4 regions of the Paenibacillus sp. FSL H8-0261 genome follow, and region 2 is predicted to be linked to each of the others. Evidence: riboswitches for the same ligand, from Rfam matches in the RefSeq annotation. Region 2 holds a riboswitch; each other region holds the start of a gene.

Region 1 (5,181 bases), 420 kb from region 2:
GCTTAGGGTACTTGTTAGATATTTTGCAGCGTAAAGGGTTGCCTTTAGGATATGAAGAATTGCAGAAGCAGTATAAGCTATTGTCTTCCATCAGCTTTGATTATGAAGTGGTGGAGAAAGAAGAACATATTGTGGTGCAGCCGTATGATGGATTCTGGAAGGACCTTGGAACGTGGAATACGCTGACAGAGGAAATGAGCAGCAAGCATGTAGGAAAAGGTTTTGTAACGGCGGATTCTGAGGGGACTTGCTTGATTAATGAGCTGGATATTCCGATTACGGTAATTGGTGCGAAGGATCTGATCATTGCGGCTAGCCCGGATGGGATTCTAGTTACCCATAAAGCTGAGAGCCCACGGATTAAAGAAGTGCTGAAGACCTTTGAACAAAGACCGATGTACGAGGAACGCCGCTGGGGCCATTACAAAGTTATTGATTATGTGAAATATGATGAAGGCAATGAAGTGCTGACCAAACGGATTTTTATATCCGAGGGGAATAATATCAGCTATCAATTACATCGCAAGCGTAGTGAAATTTGGACAATCGTCAGCGGCGAAGCAAGTATTGTGCTGAATGAGAAAAAACATAATGTGAAGGCTGGGGACGTGGTACGTATACCGGAAGGAACGAAGCACGCGATCCTTGCTTTGACGGATGTCGAGTTTATAGAGGTACAGACGGGTTCTGAATTAGTAGAAGAAGATAACATTCGTATTACTTTAGACTGGAATGATATAGAACTACAACAATTCATTTCATAGGTCTAACCTATCTATTTAACCAATCCAAAATTTCTTGAAACAGGTAAATTGACTCAATTATCAAAAAAAGTCATAAAAACACTAAATATATCATTAATTGTCGTCGATACTTACGGTAAGAGAGATTATTTCTCTTAAATTGAAAAGGCAAACCTATCGAAAGGTAGGGACGCAAAGCTATAGGGCCTTCGAAAGAGTGGCAGCCTGGCTACCGAAAGGGAGATTATTTTGAAAGCTTACCGTACGTATCGATTATTTGGCGCATTTCTGTCACTCGTCTTGTTTCTGACTGCACTTCCGCTTACTGTTGGAATTTCGCCGTCTGTTGTCATAGCTGCTTCAAATTCTGGAACGCCAGTTACCCCAGGAGCCTCACCTGAAGCCGTAAAGCTGCTTAACTATTTTTACTCGATCTCAGGAAAAGGTATTATTGCTGGTCAACATGACTATTTAGAAAGTCCAGATGAAATTAACAATATGCTGAAGGGAACCAGCGGACAATATGCCGCTCTTCACGGTTATGAACTGGGCGCGATCAGCGGTCAGTCAGAAGGAACGATGGCCTGGCAGCGTCAAAATGTGGTGAACAGCGCCATCAACTGGAATAAAGCGGGCGGGATCGTAGCTATGACTTTTCATGCTAACCTGCCGGGCACCTCTTATGACTGGGATAATGTGAAAAAATCACTTAGTCAGAATGAGTTCGATAGTTACGTTACACCGGGTACCAAGCAATATAACAATCTGATCGCTGAACTTGATAAGGTGGCAGTCTCTTTAAAAAGCTTGCGCGATGCCAATGTTCCGGTGCTTTGGAGACCCTATCATGAAATGAACGGGAACTGGTTCTGGTGGGGGAAGAAAAATAACTTTTCTAAACTTTGGAATATTATGTATGACCGTTTTGTTAACGTTCATAAATTAAATAACTTGTTATGGGTATGGAGTCCGAATGCTCCCAATGTTTGGTCAGATCCTTATGCGCTAACTTATCCAGGTGCTGATAAAGTAGATATTCTGGCAGCAGATATATACGAAAATGATTTCCAGCAAAAATACTATGACAGCTTGTTGAGTCTAGCCGCAGGCAAACCGATTGCGATCGGGGAGAATGGTGAAATGCCTAATCTGGAGAAGCTTCAGCAATCACAAAGTAAATGGACGTATATGATGAGCTGGGGAAAAATGCTTTACGAGAATAACAGTGCAGATACAATCAAAACATTTATGAATAGCAACTATACCCTAACTAGAGATAAATTAAATACTAGTGTGGTACCGACACCTAGCGCCGCACCAGCGCCGGCACCTTCCGAAGAAGAGGGGGAGGCAGCAATTCCTCTCGCGAAGGGGCTTGCAGGAGAGTATTACAACAACATGCAGCTATCGGGAACAGCAGCTCTTACTAGAACTGATGCAATTATCGATTTCAATTGGCGGCAAGGATCGCCGGATGCCGCCCTCGGTATTGATCGTTTCTCCATACGTTGGAGCGGTAAAATTAAGCCATTATATGATGAGCAATATACATTTTACACTACCTCAGATGATGGCATCCGTGTGTGGGTGAATGGGCAATCCGTGATTGATAGTTGGACTAAGCAAAGTGGTACTGAGCGTAAGGGTAATATAACGCTGAAGGCTGGCCAGCTATACGATATCAAGGTGGAGTATTACGAAAATGAAGGCGATGCGAGAGTCCGCTTGATGTGGGAAAGTGCTAGTCAAGCTAAAGAGACAGTTCCAGCAAGTGCACTTTATCTTCCGGATGTCTCCTGATTGATGAAAATTAAAGGTCGATCCTTAGTAGCTCTGCGTTATAGCAGAGCTACTAAGCTATAGTCCTCATTAGGTCAGAAGACGATTGTCCGATAACAGGTATGTTTATTTAGCACCTGTGGAGGCAGTACAGCTACCGAAAGGAGGATTTATTTGCGTAAATATTATAAGCAAAACAGATTGTTGTTTACTATATTACCGGTGTTTATTATTTTTTCCTTGCTGCCTTGGGGAGAGGTTAAGGGTCTTCCGAAGGCTATGAGTGTTTCTTCCTCTCTTCCTCCGGCTATACCAAGCAATCCATCAGCTTCTGAAGAAGCCAAGCAACTGCTGAGTAATTTGGTGAATCTACGTGGCAAAGGAATCCTGTCTGGCCAGCATGATTATCTAGAAAGTCCAGATGAACTGGTTCATAAGCTGAAGAATACATCGGGACAAAATGCCGTTCTACATGGTTATGAATTGGGGGCAATTAATAATCAACCCGAAGGGACGATCGCAGAACAGCGACAAGCTGTTATAGACAGTGCAATGGAGTGGCATCAAGAGGGTGGCATTGTAGCCATGACATTCCATCAGAGTTTGCCGGGGACTTCTCCGGAATGGTCCAATGTAAACAGAAGTCTCAGTCAAGAGAAGTTTAATGCTTATGTTACGCCTGGGACGGCTCAGTATAAGAGTCTAATCTCTGATCTAGACGAGATCGCTGGCTATTTGGGACAGCTGCGTGATGCCGGAGTTCCAGTCTTATGGCGACCTTACCATGAAATGAACGGCGGTTGGTTTTGGTGGGGGAAAAAGGACAATTTTTCAGCGCTTTGGAATATTGTCTATGATCGTTTTGTAAACACACATCAACTGAATAATCTACTGTGGGTGTGGAATCCAAATGCGCCGAATGAATGGGCAGATCCTTATGCTGCATATTATCCGGGTGCGGATAAACTCGATGTTCTGGCTGCGGATATCTACAATAACGATTATAAGCAGTCCTACTATGAGGATCTGCTCGCACTTGCTGAAGGTAAACCTATCGGAATCGGGGAGAGTGGACAGCTGCCGAACCCGGAAGTATTAACCGAGAAACAAAATAAATGGGTCTATATGATGACCTGGGGAAAATTACTGACAGAAAATAATACGCTACAGTCAATTAAAAGCTTTATGAATGACTCGTTTATAGTATCGAGAGAGGATTACGTTCTCACAACAGGAGGCCCTTCGATAGCACCGGTAATCCCGGTAACCCTAGCGGGTTTAACTGGAGAATACTATAACAATACTGATTTAGAGGGAGAAGCGGTACTTATCCGCGATGATCGTAAGATTGATTTTAATTGGCATGGCGGGTCACCTGCACAGGAGATAGATGAAGATCATTTTTCTGTTCGCTGGAAAGGGAAGCTCAAACCTAAATTCAGTGAAAAATATACGATTTCGGCATCCTCTGATGATGGAGTCCGTGTCTGGATTGACGGAAAGCTGATCATCGATAATTGGAAGAATCAAAGTGCAACCCTTCATAAAGGAAGTATCCCGCTCACAGCCGGAACACTTTATGATATCCAAATTGAATATTATGAGAATGAAGGAGATGCTAATCTTCGCTTGCTGTGGGAGAGTTCCAGCCAGAAGCAGCAGGTGATTCCACAAGGGGCATTGTTCCTTCCTTAATCTAATGAAATGATAGGGTTAGACATTCCGGAAGAAAGAGAGGACCTATGGATGGGAATAACGAGGAGAATATCTAATAGAAAAAATAGGATAACTGCAAACAAACCATTACTGTTATTACTGAAATTCACCGCATTAACCGTCTTGTTTCTGTTGTCTGTCTCTGTTTTCGGAACGAATAAGACGAACGATTATAAGGTAGGTGCCAATATACCAAGATTAGCTACAGGAAGTGATGTTGCAGCAGAAATACCGGATGGTACTGTGATCTGGAATCTGGGACAACATGATGGCTCAGCAGCTGAGTTCGCTGCGAGTGGCACTTCTGGCAGTAAGAAGATATTTAATGTTCCTTCTTCAGCGCTCAAATCATCGGCTCTTCAGAGCTTGCCTGCAGGCTTGAATGGAAAGACCCAGCCGGAATTAACGATCACCTATCAGCTAAATAAGATCCCGGAGAATGGGGTCTTATTTAGCGTAGGAATTCTGGATGCTTATAAATCCGTGCCGCAAATGAGTGTGTTTTCCAATCGTCAATTGTCAGGGATCATTCAAATTGCGGGCGTATCGGGCACAGAAAGTGAATATAGCTTTCAAAAATCCTATGAATTATACATTCCCAAGGAGCAATTGAAGCTGGGAACGAACGAATTGAAGCTGCAAACGGTTCGCTGTTTATATTGCAGTGACAAAGAAGACGAATATTCCTGGTGGACTTGGGATAATCTCCGTTTAGAATCTCTTAACGCTCCAATTTCCGAGCCTATTCATGGCAGCTATACACTGACCGGAACAGTAGTGAATAATAAGCAGTTTTACTTTGATGAAGGTGCGGTTACGCACTTGCCTTATGTTATCAAATGGCTAGGGATGGCTTATAGCGGCAATGTGATGCGTACCAGCTGTGCCAGTGATGTCGGGAGATCCTGCTCAGATATGCTGGAATATTACAAGGTATTGAAGG
Region 2 (5,181 bases):
CCCACCTTCGGCGGCTGGCTCCCTTGCGGGTTACCCCACCGACTTCGGGTGTTGTAAACTCTCGTGGTGTGACGGGCGGTGTGTACAAGACCCGGGAACGTATTCACCGCGGCATGCTGATCCGCGATTACTAGCAATTCCGACTTCATGCAGGCGAGTTGCAGCCTGCAATCCGAACTGAGACCGGCTTTGATGGGATTGGCTTCACCTCGCGGTTTCGCTTCCCGTTGTACCGGCCATTGTAGTACGTGTGTAGCCCAGGTCATAAGGGGCATGATGATTTGACGTCATCCCCACCTTCCTCCGGTTTGTCACCGGCAGTCACTCTAGAGTGCCCAGCCTTACCTGCTGGCAACTAAAGTTAAGGGTTGCGCTCGTTGCGGGACTTAACCCAACATCTCACGACACGAGCTGACGACAACCATGCACCACCTGTCTCCTCTGTCCCGAAGGCCGCCACTATCTCTAGTGGATTCAGAGGGATGTCAAGACCTGGTAAGGTTCTTCGCGTTGCTTCGAATTAAACCACATACTCCACTGCTTGTGCGGGTCCCCGTCAATTCCTTTGAGTTTCAGTCTTGCGACCGTACTCCCCAGGCGGAGTGCTTACTGTGTTAACTTCGGCACCAAGGGTATCGAAACCCCTAACACCTAGCACTCATCGTTTACGGCGTGGACTACCAGGGTATCTAATCCTGTTTGCTCCCCACGCTTTCGCGCCTCAGCGTCAGTTACAGCCCAGAAAGTCGCCTTCGCCACTGGTGTTCCTCCACATATCTACGCATTTCACCGCTACACGTGGAATTCCACTTTCCTCTTCTGTACTCAAGTCACCCAGTTTCCAGTGCGACCTCAGGTTGAGCCCAAGGTTTAAACACCAGACTTAAATGACCGCCTGCGCGCGCTTTACGCCCAATAATTCCGGACAACGCTTGCCCCCTACGTATTACCGCGGCTGCTGGCACGTAGTTAGCCGGGGCTTTCTTCTCAGGTACCGTCACTCCGATAGCAGTTACTCTACCGGACGTTCTTCCCTGGCAACAGAGCTTTACGATCCGAAAACCTTCATCACTCACGCGGCGTTGCTCCGTCAGACTTTCGTCCATTGCGGAAGATTCCCTACTGCTGCCTCCCGTAGGAGTCTGGGCCGTGTCTCAGTCCCAGTGTGGCCGTTCACCCTCTCAGGTCGGCTACGCATCGTCGCCTTGGTGGGCCGTTACCCCACCAACTAGCTAATGCGCCGCAGGCCCATCCCTCAGTGACAGATTGCTCCGTCTTTCATTCTTCCTTCAGGAGAAAAAAGAAATTATCCGGTATTAGCTACCGTTTCCGGTAGTTATCCCAGTCTAAGGGGCAGGTTGCCTACGTGTTACTCACCCGTCCGCCGCTAAGTTACTTTGAAAGCAAGCTTTCAAAGTAACTCCGCTCGACTTGCATGTATTAGGCACGCCGCCAGCGTTCGTCCTGAGCCAGGATCAAACTCTCCAATTAGTATTGAAAAGAGCGATATGCTCATTTTGAAACATCTGACGAGAAAATTAATTCTCTAATTTTGGATTTCACTTTCGTGATTTCCTACTCACTCGTTGTTCAGTTTTCAAAGATCAAGTTCTCGTTGGCGCCGTTTAATGTCTCAGCAGCAACTCTTATAATATATCATGTTGTTCTCAGTAATGCAAGCTTTATTTTTCGAAAGCCGTTTATATAACTCTCTCAAACATTGCCTGTACGCTGTCTAACAACGCTTAACTATAATAACCTATCTATTCATAGAAAAGCAACCCCTAATAGAAAAATAAACAACTAGCTTAATAATTAAGCTGGTTGTTTATTTAATAGAGTTATGAATTTATCGATGCAAATTAATAGTATTTTGCTGCAGTATACTTACTTGAAGCCTTAATAAAATCCGTATTCTTCTTACTCTTCGCTGACGATGCATCTACCGTTGTATCAATAGTAACCCATTTCCCATCCATCAACACTTCATTCCATGCATGGTATTGCGTAACGTAGCTAGTATTCCCCATCACCAATTTAGCAGGCACATCTACACTACGCAGCATTGCGGCAAAAAGAGAAGCATAGTCATAGCAGATTCCTTTTTTAGTATTCAAAGTGTTGTTAATGTTCGGAATGTAATCTGTTGTTACGTTATTAGCAAGAGAATAATCGTATTGTACATTAGCAACTACATAGTTATAGATTGCCTTAACTTTCTCTTCATCTGTAGTTTTGCCTTTTATAAGCTCTTTTGCCTTAAGGATCGCTTTATCAGAAGAACTCCATTTCACATTCTGTACGGAGCCCAAATATACGGAATTCGAGTCACTCATGGTTACGTCTACTACTTCGGAATATAACGCTTTGTATTTATTGCCGGTTGTGTTCTCAAGAACAGAAACCTTATAAGTACCATTACCTTGTTGTAAAGGGAAGTCCTCAGCTTGTCCAGAAGCATATAAGTTATATGTATAGCTGCTGTTGTCTTTAGTGATCATGAGTTTGATTCTTTTATCTTTCGGAATATCATAGTTAATTCCAATAACACCTTGAGCCACTTTCGATGTAATCAACCAGCTTGCATCTACACTTGCGGCTTGAGCTGTGCTTACCGGAACCGCAGTAATCAGTACGAACAGCGCCACCATCATAAAATAAACCTTTTTCACGGATAAAACCCCTTTCGGTAGCTGGCTGCCATCCTTTCGGGAAGGCCCTTTAGCTTTGCGTCCCTACCTTTCGATAGGTTTGCCGTTATCGTATAAGCTCTATCTGTTCTAATTTCACTAGACAAATTAACAGAATCAGTCCAAGTAGAAATATGAATCTAAGATTCTTATATATTTTATAAAAACAAAAAAAGCCTCTTCATTCGGTAACTGGCTGCCATCCTTACGGGAAGGCCCTTTAGCTTTGCGTCCCTACCTTTCGATAGGTTTGCCGTTTATCGTGTTTAGCTTTTATAGTCTTATACTACCATATTTATCCTCGTAAACAAGAACAAAATTGCTAGATTTACTATTATTTTATAGTTATTTCTCTGTATTTGAATTCTCTTGTTATTTCTCGTCAACGATTAGGAAAGCTTGGCATGAACAATCAAACGATGTGTAGGATCTACTAGTGGGTCACACGTAATTAGAGTAAGAATTTTATCTTTGTTATTCCCGTCTAGAACAGACACATCACTAGGAAGTACAACAGAAATATCATAAACCTCGTAATTATAAGTCTGATCGCTAGTCTTTACCGTAATCGTATCCCCAATCACAACCTCATTCAGCCTGTTAAACAATCTGCCCGTAGTTCTAGCTCTATGTGCAGCTATTGCGGCGTTCCCTATTTCTCCTATTGGAGTTGTTTCTTTCATATGGGCCGCGGCATGCTTCATATTCGCTTTAGTAGCCCCTTCTAATACAGGCAGCTTCAGATCGATCTTATCGATCTCAATTAATGCGATAACTTTGCCACCCACTTCAATTTCTGGTTCCGGCTTTTCTGTTTCTTGCGGCTGTGCTTGTGCATCTAGAGCTGATTCCTCCGCTAGTAGCTGAGTGACCTCGGCATATCTGCTCTTCAGATCAGGTGGTGGAGTACTTTCACTGGTGCTCAGTTCAGCCGATTCTAATAGCTTATCCTGCTGCCAGTCGTTATACCATTCGTTAGCTTTTGGATAGAGCATGATAAGGATCCCCGCCAGTATGAGCACATACGAGAATTTACGCATGATTTTCACCTCCGTAGATTGTTCTACTGAACTTTAGAATACCCATTTACGACTTCCGAAGAAGTTAATGATCACCGTCACAAACGTTACTAATACCTTAGAGATCAACACTTGAATGCCTAGTTTGTCAGTCAACAGATGCATTAGCAACAGCGATATTCCGAGTACCACCAGATTCAGTACGATAAACTTCAGCAACTGCGTCTTATCAAAACCCTCTTTATTGCCACGATCACGATCCTTGAAGGTTACTTTTTTATTCAAAATAAAGCTGTTCGCTGTCCCTGCACTATAAGAAATCACCTGTGCCAACGCATATACCATCCCAAGTGAGTTCAGTAATGTGAAGATTACGAAATCAATGAGGGTGTTTACCAGACCTACAGCATTAAATTTGAGAAACTGTATGAAAGCAGTCCGAAAGTTCTTATCTGACATCTTTGTAATCCTTCCGGCGATCCACTTCTTCTTCGTTACGATATCCTATAGTCTCACTGACAATATACAACGGTCTATCCTTAGACTCGTCATAAATCCGTCCAATATACTCACCGATTACACCTAGCAGCATCAGAACGATACCGTTAAAGAGCAAATTGACCCCTACAATGGAAGCCCAACCTGGAACCGTCCATGAGGTGAAAAAGATTCTTTGAAACAATACGAAGAATAAATAGAGAAAGCTGGAGAAGGAAAGAAAGAATCCGACATACGTAGCAATCTTAAGTGGTTTATGCGAAAAGGAAGTGATCCCATCCAGCGCAAAACGAATCATTTTCTTAAGAGGATACTTAGTTTCTCCTGCAAATCGTTCTTCCCGCTCATATTCCACCATCGTCTGCTTGAAGCCGACCCAGCTCACTAAACCTCTGACATATCGATTTTTTTCCTTGAGACCTCGCAAGACATCACATACCTTACGATCAATAAGACGGAAATCACCTGTGTCCGTGGGAATGTCTACACTTGTCATGCTGCTGAGCAATCGATAAAAGATCTTGGCCGTTACCTTTTTGAACATCGTTTCTCCACGGCGCTTCAGCCGCTTCGCATACACAACGTCATAGCCCTCTTTCCACTTCTCGATCATTTGCAAAATGACCTCCGGTGGATCTTGAAGGTCAGCGTCAATAACAACAACCGCTTGACCTTCGGCATAGTCCATGCCAGCTGTAATTGCTACCTGATGTCCGAAATTACGCGAGAAGTCAATTAGCTTGACGCATTCATCCCGATCACTGATCTCCCGAATCATCTGGGCCGAACGATCACGACTTCCGTCATTAACGAAGACTAGCTCATAAGTATCGCCGCATTCGTCCATTACTTTTTTCAAACGTTCATAAGTAACGCTAATTACTTGCTCCTCATTGAACATGGGTACAATTACACTATATCTGGCTTTCACCTTTATTCCTCCTAAAAGCTTTATGGAGCGTTACATCTTTCTG
Region 3 (5,181 bases), 2.7 Mb from region 2:
GAAGGACTGCCGCAGCTGCATCACCGAAGTTAGCATAATAGACTGGATCATTCTTATCTGCATGAGGTGCTACATAATCGGATCCGATGACCAAAGCACGTTTAATTCTAGGATTGGCTTGCATTTGACGGCTCACCTGTTCTACGGAAGCAGTCATACCTGCACAGTTAGCGTTGCTATCTATACAAATTGTATGGGATGCGCCGTTAATTAAACGGTGAATCATTAAAGAGTTAGTAGGAAAGATATATTCAGGAGTTTGACTTGCATAGGCAATAAGATCGATATCAGCGCCAGTGAGACCATTTTTATCCAACACATTACTGGCAGCCTCAAAAGCCATCGTAAGAGAATTTTCTTCCTCATTCTTAATGCTATAGCGCGTATCACGACCTAAAGTGGTCAGTAGACCTCGGATATCAATACCCTTTTCGTCAAAATGCTTAATAAAAAAGTCGTTACCAACTTTATTACTAGGATGATAGATATCAATGTCTTGAATACGAATTCCGGTCATATGAATGAATCCTCCTGAAAAACTCTATAGTTTTTTTAGTTATAAGAAGAATTAAGCTGTAACGGTGGAAATGATCTCGATGTTATCTAGTCCTGCTTTACGACCCAGACGAGCAAGCTGCATTTTAAGAATTGGGTTATTCTCAAGGGTTAGATTTACTTTTACAAATCCATCATTCTTAAACATTACGAAGCAACCTTCCAAAAGAGGTACAACATCAGGTGCAGTTACGTTTAGCTTTCTGCAGTCGATTTGTAATTCATAGTCTGCTGGAGTGATAGGATTAATAGTTTGTTGATAAGCTTGGATAGATTTCAGACCATCTTCTTCAGAAAATGTTCCTTCCAGCTCAATATTGATCACTTTTTTAGTAGTGTCTGTCTTTAAAATAAACTGTCCCACGTTAACATCTCTCCCGATATTTTAATTTACTGAAAATAGTTACTTTATTTCTTCAATCGTTTCGAGAAGAATATTAAAAGCGGTGATGATTCTAGGTGCCCCTATAGCGGGTACTAAGTGTAATAGAATACCTTTGAGTTGTTCTACAGTAACTCCCACACGAAGAGCCATGACATAATGAACACCCAATTGATCAAACTGACCCATCGAAATCAGGGCAGAGATAACTGCGATTTCCTTCCAGTCAGCTTCGATTGTGTTGCGTTGAAAAATATCGCCGTAGGCATTCCCCATAATAAATTCAGCCAAATCGGGGAAATGTTCTTTAATCGGAGCCAGTGCTTTAGCTCCGTAGTCTCCAGAGAGATTCGTGAAGTGGTTCAGACCACTGTTTACATTGTCTTTCATAAGTGACCTCCTAATTTAGGTTCAAAGTACGGTGAGCAGTCGGAGGGACCTCATCACGGTCTGTTAGCAGTTCAATGACGGCAACACGGTTGATGGCAACAGCGTCCTTGATGGCTGTTTCGAACTCCTCCGCTGTCTCACATTTGTAACCCTTAGCGCCTAGTGATTCTGCGAATTTCACAGCATCCATAGGGACTTCGTAGATAGTTCCGTCAATACGTCCTGTAGTTTTTTCCATACCTTTTAGAGCCATATCTAGCTGTTTATTATTCACAACAATGAATATGACAGGAATATCCTTGCAGACAGCAGCGTTAATCTCTGCGCCTAGCATCATAAAGCAGCCATCTCCTGTAATGCAGAAGATCGTTTCTTCTGGAGCAGCAACCTTTGCACCAATCGCCATTCCGATGGAATTACCCATACAAGCAAAGTAAGCATCGAAAACAAAACTGCCCGGTTTCTTAACCTTGTACCATTTCGCAGCATGGAAACCGTGACTTCCATCATCAACAAAGACTGTGCTGTTATAAGGAATCAAATCACTCATCGTACTCAAGACCGATGCAAGTGAAAGGTTTGGTAAAATCGGAGGCTCTTCGGTATAATCGGAATTTGTCGGTGCTTCGCGTTTTGTGATGTTGTTCGTGTCAATATTATTGAGATAGTAAACTAGATTGTCGCGTAGATCTCCAGTCACTGGAATCGTTTTAGAGAACAATATTTTTCCGACAAAAGTCGGATCGCTATCAAACTGAATTAATGTTGCAGGATGATTTTCCCTTTTAAGATTACAAATAGTCATATCACTTAAACGTGACCCGAGAACGATAAATAGATCACTTTGATTCAGCAAGTCATCCCCATGGGTACAACCGCCTACTCCAATTGGACCGTGATAGAGTGAATGATCCCAAGCTATAGCCCCTTTACCACCTGGAGATGTAACTACAGGAATATTAAATGTTTCCGCTAATTGAATTAGCTCACTATGTGCTCCTGAGCGGTTAACGCCCTTACCTGCGATAATTATTGGATTCTTAGAGTTATTTATAGCATCAAGTACACGGTCGATATTAGCATGGCTAACCAGTGATTCGCGTTCAGGGATTACAATATTACATTCCTCTAGCAATTCCGTTTGTACATCAAAAGGAATACAAAGGTGAACTGGACCACGATTACCGCTCAAAGCAATGGATATGGCATGATTAAAGATTGTGTTAAAGTGATCTCCACGTTCAATAAGCTTGCTATATAAGGTGGCAGGTCTAAACATATCAGCTAAATCAGCTAGAAAAGAGGTAGAGTCCTGACATTGGGGAATTCCAAGCTCTTTAATAGATTGATGGCCAGTAATAAATAGGACAGGTAGGTTGTTAGCCTTAGCATGTGCTGCTGCAGTTAATAGGTTTGTTCCACCAGGACCTGAAGTACCAAAAGCTACACCTAGTTTTCCAGTTTTAAGCGCATACCCGGCTGCTTCGAAGCCGGAACTGGACTCATGTCTCCCAGGAATAAATTCAATACCGTAATCTACCATTTTAAGAACAATAGGACAAATGGATTTCCCAATAATACCAAAGGAATGGGTAACACCTAGGTTCCGTAGTGCTTCCGACATGTAATCTGCGACTGTCTTCAAAAAATACACCTCACAAGTTGATTGTTATTTTAAAATCAAACATTAGAAAACCTGTGCTCTGAATTAGGGCACAGGTTGGTGGCATAAATCGCCATAGAGACTGAACAATAGTTCAGTCGTCTTGGTTTTCTGCAACCTGGCAGTCATGGCCTCTGATTAAAAATGAGGCTGTAGATCCATGGTTTTGCGTCATCCTCTTTCGAAGATTTTGCCAATATTAATTTTAAAATTTATAAGAAGAATTTTCCTTTACAATATATTCCTAGAGTACCTTTGTCAATATATTTTCGCAAATTAACTCGAATTTTGACGAAAGTCTTGTCCAACCTATGAAATAATAGATATAAAAAAACTCCCCCTAAGTCAAAACTTAGGAGGAGTTTTTGGACTTGTTTATATGATTTGCAAGTGACTTAAAACTTGAAAATATGGATAGTCTTCTGTAGATTAAACACAGCCTGTGTCATTTTCTCAGTTTCTTCAGCGACGGACTGCAGGGCATTAATTTGTTCATTCATAGCGGCGGATACTTCCTCGGTGCCGGCAGCGGTTTGCTGTGTGATTGCAGAGATATTCTCTATTGCACTTGAGATTTTCAAGGCACTTTCCAACATCAGATCACTTTCAGCAGAGAAGGAAGAGATTTGCTCGGTAATATACTGCACACTTTGCACAATTTGAGCAAAGATATGAGCAGATTGAGTGATCATCTCATTCTGTACCTGTACGACTTCTTCGTTGATAGCGATATTGTCAATCGCTTGTTTGATATCAGTTTCGATGCTCCGAACTAAGCCAAAGACTTCCTTCGTTGAAGCCGTTGATTCTTCGGCAAGTTTACGAACCTCCTGTGCGACTACAGCAAATCCTCGACCATGCTCCCCGGCGCGTGCTGCTTCGATGGAGGCATTCAGCGATAAGAGGTTGGTCTGTTCAGCGATCTCTGTGATGGTTTTTGTAATCATCGTAATTCCGCGAGCATTATGAGACAGGGCTTCGATAGTATCAGCTACTTTTTGAGTAGCCTGGATGTTTTTGCGCATGCCTTCAGCTTGAGTATCAACGGACTGCCGTCCTTGTTCAACTAGTTCTAATGTATGTATTGAACGTCTGTTCATTTCTTTCGTTGAGTTCGTATAATTGGATACTTTATTCTCAATATCTTTAATGGATTCTGTCATTTCAGCGATATCCGTAGATATTTCATTTGCACCAAGAGCTAGCTCGTTAGACGAAGAGGCTACCTGTGCCATGACAATTTTCAAATTCTGATTCTTATCTTCGATTCCACGGCTTGCATCCATAACTTGACGAGTGATTTGTGATGCTTCTGTCAAAATCTTCTTGAGCTTGTCAATCATAGTATTAAAGGAACGACTTACGTCCCCCATAGAGCCGTTCTCATCGGCTCTACTAGTAAAATCCCCTTTTGAAATACTATGAGATACATTCGCGATGTCATCAAATGAAGATGTAAGCGTTCTCTCGATAAAGCGGGCCACGGGGAAAGTTAGAGCAGCAAGAACTACGATTAGAACAATACCCAAAATAATGTTGCCTAAGATCATAAAAGTAACTAAAACAGGAATGGCAAATAGTGCGGCAACGAGGTAACATCCGGCAACAATTCTTTGTTTTAACGGAAGTTTATGCATCCAGTTCATTGGTATAATGTCCTCCTTATTAATATTATGTATTGGTGTTATTATATGGGATTTAAAGGTGATTGGTCTATAGTAAGAACTGACATAAATCTTCTTTTCGGAGTAGTTCTTTAGATTTCGTGTCAAAAATCCTCATAAATAGCGGAAATTTTTGCGATAGCAGACTTTACCATCTCTAAAAGTTCTTGCGGTGAAAGTACAATAACCGAGGGACTAAAAGAAAGGATTATCCGGCAGGCCGACTCGATCGTATTAAATTCGGCATCTACGTTTACCCACTCTGCTTTGCTAGTTGGCTCTATCAATTGGACAGAGACGAATCTTTCTCGCTGTAATTCTTTTAAGACAGAGGTTCTAACCCTTAGCTTTACTTGATACTTTGGCAGTGCTGCTTTAAAGGCCGTGGTGGACTCTTCCCAGTACTGTTTTAAATCAAAGTCATCAGGTCTTTTAAACCACTCATGTGTCTCCTCAACGTTAACTAATCTGGACACACGAAAGGTCCGTAGTTCATCTTTGCTTTTGGCTACGACATACCATACTCC
Region 4 (5,181 bases), 170 kb from region 2:
CAAAAAGCAGCATTTTCATTAATGGAAATGCTGCTTTTGTCATAAGTTGTCGTTAAATCGTAAAAGGTATTGTTATCTCTTGCGCGGCTGGAACGAAGTTTTTCTCTCCCCAAGTGCACATCATATCCAGCACCGGAATAAGCGATTGGCCCTTCTCGGTCAAGGAATACTCAACTTTAGGGGGAATCTGGGGGAATTCCTCGCGCCTGACGAGACAGTCGGCTTCCAGTTCTTTCAACATAACGCTTAACGTCTTAAAAGGTATTGTGCCGATACCCCGTTGCAGTTCATTGAACCGCACGATCTTGTTTTCAGAGAGATAGTAGAGAATAGTCATTTTATATTTACCACTAATGATAGACAAGGTGTAGCCAAAGCTAGTGTCCTTCTGCTGAATGCCAGGTGGTATACAGATTTCATCACTCATGGGCTATTACCCTCCTTCAGAAAATATTCAACGAAAAGGCAAACGCCTGTTGTCGCTACGTACTCAGGTCCCGACTTTATTATGTTTTACAACCTGCTATCAAGTCATCCTGCGAGCAACGAACTCACTATATCATTTTGAAACAATTAGTTCAAAGCACTCGTGGCTAACTATCAAGCGGATAGCCTAAGCGACGAATTGAAGTTTTTTAATGTAATTTTCATGTGAGCATCATCTTATTTTCAGGTTCAAGGTATATATTGAAGACACCAAACACCCCCCAGTGTTTTGTGGTATAAATCTCTCAGGTCTTGCCAACTCCCATGGTAAGGCCTATTTTTTTGTTCGCTAATTAAATGGGGGAGGGGGCAGCTTCTTCGCTACTTCACTTAATCTGATACTGCTCTTCATAGCTCTTAAAAGATGAAATATCCAGACCGAGATATCTGCGCATATGAATGGCAGCTTGGGCAGCGACAATGTCGTTTAACAGCAGCATTCGTTCATGGTAGCCACGACATATAAATTTGGCTTCTATCCCCGTGTTAAGTCTGTTCTGCCCATAAACCTTGATTCCCCGTTTTCTCATCTCTGAACGAACATCTCTTAGATCTGTTGTAGCAACTGCTGCGGCTGTTTCAAGAACCTCCAGATAGGGGGTGGGTGTTCGTAAATGTGCAGATAGAATGGCGGAGTCCCGTTCGAAAGCTGATAAAATCATCGGAAGCAATAAATAAGATTTCACCAGCATGTTGTCCCTGCTTTCAGCTCTATTCATGAATCTCATCACCTCTAATGGGAACGTATATTCGTATTCTACCCCGATATTCCAAAAATAATCAATGGTATTTCTAAACAGCTAGTCCGATGTGATTGAATTCACAACTAAATTAGAAAGAATAAAATATATTAAAATTGTAATAATAAAAAATAATGCTTCAGACTTATATAAAGGGAGAATTAGGATGAATGAGGAAGGAAGTCTCCGCCGTGGAATGGTATTTGGTTTGATTCTAAGTATTCCATTATGGATATCGATATTAGGTTGGATAAAGTTACTTTAAAATTAAAGGAAAACCTTTGTGTGAAGCGCCTTTAGGCGCTTTTTTTTGTGCTTGCTTACGCGTATGAATATCAAAAGGAATTGATTGACAATTGTGGGGATGGAGCGCTAAACTATTATTAGTTCAAAAGTATTAAAAGTCATAGACGATTATTTAATAGGATGCTTAAAATGCTAGTTCTAATCTGCAAGTCAATACATATATTATCATGATAATAGCAAACCGCCTGAAAGGGTGGGACGCAAAGTCCAGGAGTCTAAAGTGTCTTAAATGCGCTATGACCGTCCGACTGCCATGAGAAGGGAATTCCACTTCTTTTTTGGCGGTCTTTTTTGTTGTTAGGTCCTTTAGAGTTTCTGGTAATTATTCTGATTGAATATAAATCATAGATTTAGGAGGTGTGCTTTTTGAAAAGAAGAATGAAACCGCTGCTAGCACTAATATTAGCGGGGATTTTGACAGTAGGTAGTGGTCTTTCTGGAGGTCATTTGGTAAATGCGGCTGGGGAGGTGCTTCCCTATACTCCTACACCTGTGTTAGGTATTGCAGGGAATTTTAATACTTTTATTTTTGGCGATTTCAAACAATCTAATGATCAGGTTCATGGGCGCCTTGCGGCCAAAGGTAATATTACTTTGCAGAATTACGGCGTATCCAAGGATAATCCAGGTGGAGATGTTCTTATTGCTGGTAATGACATCAGTTTTACTAATGGGACTGTTCATGGAGCATCCGTTTATGGTGGTGTTTTTTCCAGCAACGGTGTAGATCTTAAAGAACCAGCGAGAAAAGGGACTCCTATTGATTTTGATGCTGAAGAGCAATTTCTTATTGGACGTTCTAATGAATTCTCTTCGCTTGCTACAATAGGAACTTTCAAAAAGGAATATGGGAAAATAACGATTGATGCTCCGGAACCATTTAACGTTCTTAATCTTAGTGCTGCCGATTTCGCTGGTGCTAATGGCTTACAGTTTAATATTGCAAATAGCGCCACAGTTATCATTAACGTTAGCGGAAGTTCAGTTAACATTCCAAGCTTTCAAATCTGGGGAGGTAGCCCTAACAAGGTATTATTTAATTTTTATGAAGCTAGCACTGTTGATATTGGAAGTTTAACAATAGAAGGAACTATCCTAGCTCCGCTTGCAAAAGTAACTTATAATTCCGGTGAACTGCATGGGACGCTGATTGCAAAGGGATTTGCTGGTGGGGTGCAGATGCATTGGTATCCATATGGAGGGGAAGAACCACCTCCGACACCAACGCCGACCGTGACACCAACACCGACGCCGACCGTGACACCAACACCGACGCCGACCGTGACACCAACACCGACACCAACCGTGACACCAACACCGACGCCGACCGTGACGCCAACACCGACGCCGACCGTGACACCAACACCGACGCCGACCGTGACACCAACACCGACACCAACCGTGACGCCAACACCAACGCCGACCGTGACGCCAACACCGACGCCGACCGTGACGCCAACACCGACGCCGACCGTGACACCAACACCAACGCCGACCGTGACGCCTACGCCGTGCGTGACACCGACACCGAAGCCAACACACACACCAAAGCCAACACCAACGCCGAAGCCAACACACACACCAAAGCCAACACCGACACCGAAGCCGACACACACACCAAAGCCAACACCGACACCGAAGCCAACGCACACACCAAAGCCAACACACACACCAAAACCAAAACCAACACCAACGCCGATCGTGACGCCAACACCAACGCCGACCGTGACGCCAACACCAACGCCGACCGTGACGCCAACACCAACGCCGACCGTGACGCCAACACCAACGCCGACCGTGACGCCAACACCAACGCCGACCGTGACGCCAACACCAACGCCGACCGTGACGCCAACACCAACGCCGATCGTGACGCCAACACCAACGCCGACCGTGACGCCAACACCAACGCCGACCGTGACGCCAACACCGACGCCGACCGTGACGCCAACACCAACGCCGATCGTGACGCCAACACCAACGCCGATCGTGACGCCAACACCAACGCCGATCGTGACGCCAACACCAACGCCGATCGTGACACCAACACCAACGCCGACCGTGACACCAACACCAACGCCGATCGTGACGCCAACACCGACGCCGATCGTGACACCAACACCAACGCCGACTCCGTCGTCGGAAGTGACGCCAACACCAACGCCGACTCCGTCGTCGGAAGTGACGCCAACACCAACACCGACACCGTCGTCGGAAGTAACGCCAACACCGACACCGTCGTCAGAAGTAACGCCAACACCGACACCGTCGTCAGAAGTAACGCCAACACCGACACCGTCGTCAGAAGTAACGCCAACACCGACGCCAACGCCGGAGCCTCCGGTGTTCCCGACACCAACACCATCATTTGTAATTGGCACTATCGTTGTTAATGATGATCCTGTACCGTTGGGCCCTGTAGCATCGTCGACTCCAACACAAGTACCAACACCAACACCGTCGAGCAACACAGAGGTACTTGTTGATGATGATGAGATTCCATTAGGACCAGTATTGACAGTAACACCAACGCCGTCACCAGAGGATATTGCTGCAGTGGATGATACAATCCCGCTAGGTAATCCACCTGTGGATGAACTTCCAAAAACGGGAGAATCAAGTTCAGTCCCTTATTATGTAACTGGTCTAGGTTTTGCACTTATTGGATTGCTAATGAGAAATAGATTCTCGAGCAAGAAATAATAAACGGTGATTGTAGCTTGAATACAAGTTATGCCGTGAAGAATAGTAAAGCCGCTTTCGGGACATATTCCGATGGCGGTTTTCTTTTGTTACGATTGTTATATTTTGGCGCATTCTAAGTAGATGTTATACTGATTTACAACGGATATGAGGAAAGGACGGGGAAGATGAATTGGTATGGTTCTTCATTAGCGCTGTCATCGTCATAGGAGCTCTGATCTATGCGGGCTTTTTCTTTTATGGAATTGCTATTAAACGAGCACCGAAGGAATTCCTGAGTAATAATCGTGATTTGAAGGTTGATCCACCGGTTGCCGGGGCTTCTTGGGGTGAGGGGAAGGATTGGATCTCCAGTCAGAGCTTTGAGAATGTGGAGATTACATCTGAGGACGGGCTACAACTAAGAGGGTACTTGCTCCTTTCGGATCGTGCTGAAGGTCGTACGGCGATTTTAGCTCATGGTTATTCTGGAAAAGGGAAGGATATGGGGGCGTACGCCAAAATCTATTACGAGAGACTGGGCTTTAATATCCTGATTCCCGATGCCAGGGGACATGGGGAAAGCGCTGGCAATTATATTGGTTTTGGATGGCATGAGCGCAAGGATTATTTGCAGTGGATTGAATATATAATAGAAAAGACTGGGCCCAGTGCTCAAGTTGTGCTGCATGGGGTCTCTATGGGTGGTGCTACAGTGCTAATGACCTCAGGTGAAAAACTCCCGCCGCAGGTTAAAGCTATTGTCTCGGACTGTGCTTACAGCTCAGTTAAAGCACAATTAGCCTACCAACTACGGCGTATGTATCGCTTGCCAAGTTTCCCTTTTATTCAAAGTGCGAGTCTAATTACTCGTTTGAAAGCAGGGTATGGTTTTAGTGAAGCGTCTGCCTTGAAACAGGTGAGGAAGGCGAAGGTACCGATTCTTTTTATTCATGGGAATGCCGAT

Evidence for each region. Region 2 has a riboswitch for cyclic di-GMP ahead of MHI27_RS03190 (transglutaminase family protein). Riboswitches for the same ligand answer to the same signal wherever they lie in the genome.
Region 1: another riboswitch for cyclic di-GMP. It lies ahead of MHI27_RS04915 (glycosyl hydrolase); the one in region 2 lies ahead of MHI27_RS03190 (transglutaminase family protein).
Region 3: another riboswitch for cyclic di-GMP. It lies ahead of MHI27_RS21695 (thiamine pyrophosphate-binding protein); the one in region 2 lies ahead of MHI27_RS03190 (transglutaminase family protein).
Region 4: another riboswitch for cyclic di-GMP. It lies ahead of MHI27_RS02420 (choice-of-anchor A family protein); the one in region 2 lies ahead of MHI27_RS03190 (transglutaminase family protein).

The regions. Positions count from the first base shown of each region.
Region 1 is NZ_CP150297.1:1,131,180-1,136,360, forward strand. It holds gene MHI27_RS04910 (sugar phosphate nucleotidyltransferase) at 1-764, shown strand, start outside; cyclic di-GMP riboswitch class I at 901-980, shown strand; gene MHI27_RS04915 (glycosyl hydrolase) at 993-2,543, shown strand; gene MHI27_RS04920 (glycosyl hydrolase) at 2,697-4,217, shown strand; gene MHI27_RS04925 (discoidin domain-containing protein) at 4,269-5,181, shown strand, end outside.
Region 2 is NZ_CP150297.1:715,868-721,048, reverse strand. It holds rRNA gene MHI27_RS03195 (16S ribosomal RNA) at 1-1,491, opposite strand, end outside; gene MHI27_RS03190 (transglutaminase family protein) at 1,863-2,672, opposite strand; cyclic di-GMP riboswitch class I at 2,686-2,766, opposite strand; cyclic di-GMP riboswitch class I at 2,875-2,955, opposite strand; gene MHI27_RS03185 (class D sortase) at 3,080-3,730, opposite strand; gene MHI27_RS03180 (GtrA family protein) at 3,764-4,168, opposite strand; gene MHI27_RS03175 (glycosyltransferase family 2 protein) at 4,158-5,138, opposite strand.
Region 3 is NZ_CP150297.1:4,859,582-4,864,762, reverse strand. It holds gene MHI27_RS21710 (3-oxoacyl-[acyl-carrier-protein] synthase III C-terminal domain-containing protein) at 1-517, opposite strand, end outside; gene MHI27_RS21705 (hypothetical protein) at 569-919, opposite strand; gene MHI27_RS21700 (carboxymuconolactone decarboxylase family protein) at 959-1,327, opposite strand; gene MHI27_RS21695 (thiamine pyrophosphate-binding protein) at 1,338-2,981, opposite strand; cyclic di-GMP riboswitch class I at 3,100-3,195, opposite strand; gene MHI27_RS21690 (methyl-accepting chemotaxis protein) at 3,386-4,636, opposite strand; gene MHI27_RS21685 (YafY family protein) at 4,759-5,181, opposite strand, start outside.
Region 4 is NZ_CP150297.1:545,131-550,311, forward strand. It holds gene MHI27_RS02410 (helix-turn-helix domain-containing protein) at 53-427, opposite strand; gene MHI27_RS02415 (hypothetical protein) at 813-1,205, opposite strand; cyclic di-GMP riboswitch class I at 1,698-1,788, shown strand; gene MHI27_RS02420 (choice-of-anchor A family protein) at 1,899-4,235, shown strand; gene MHI27_RS02425 (alpha/beta hydrolase) at 4,408-5,181, shown strand, end outside.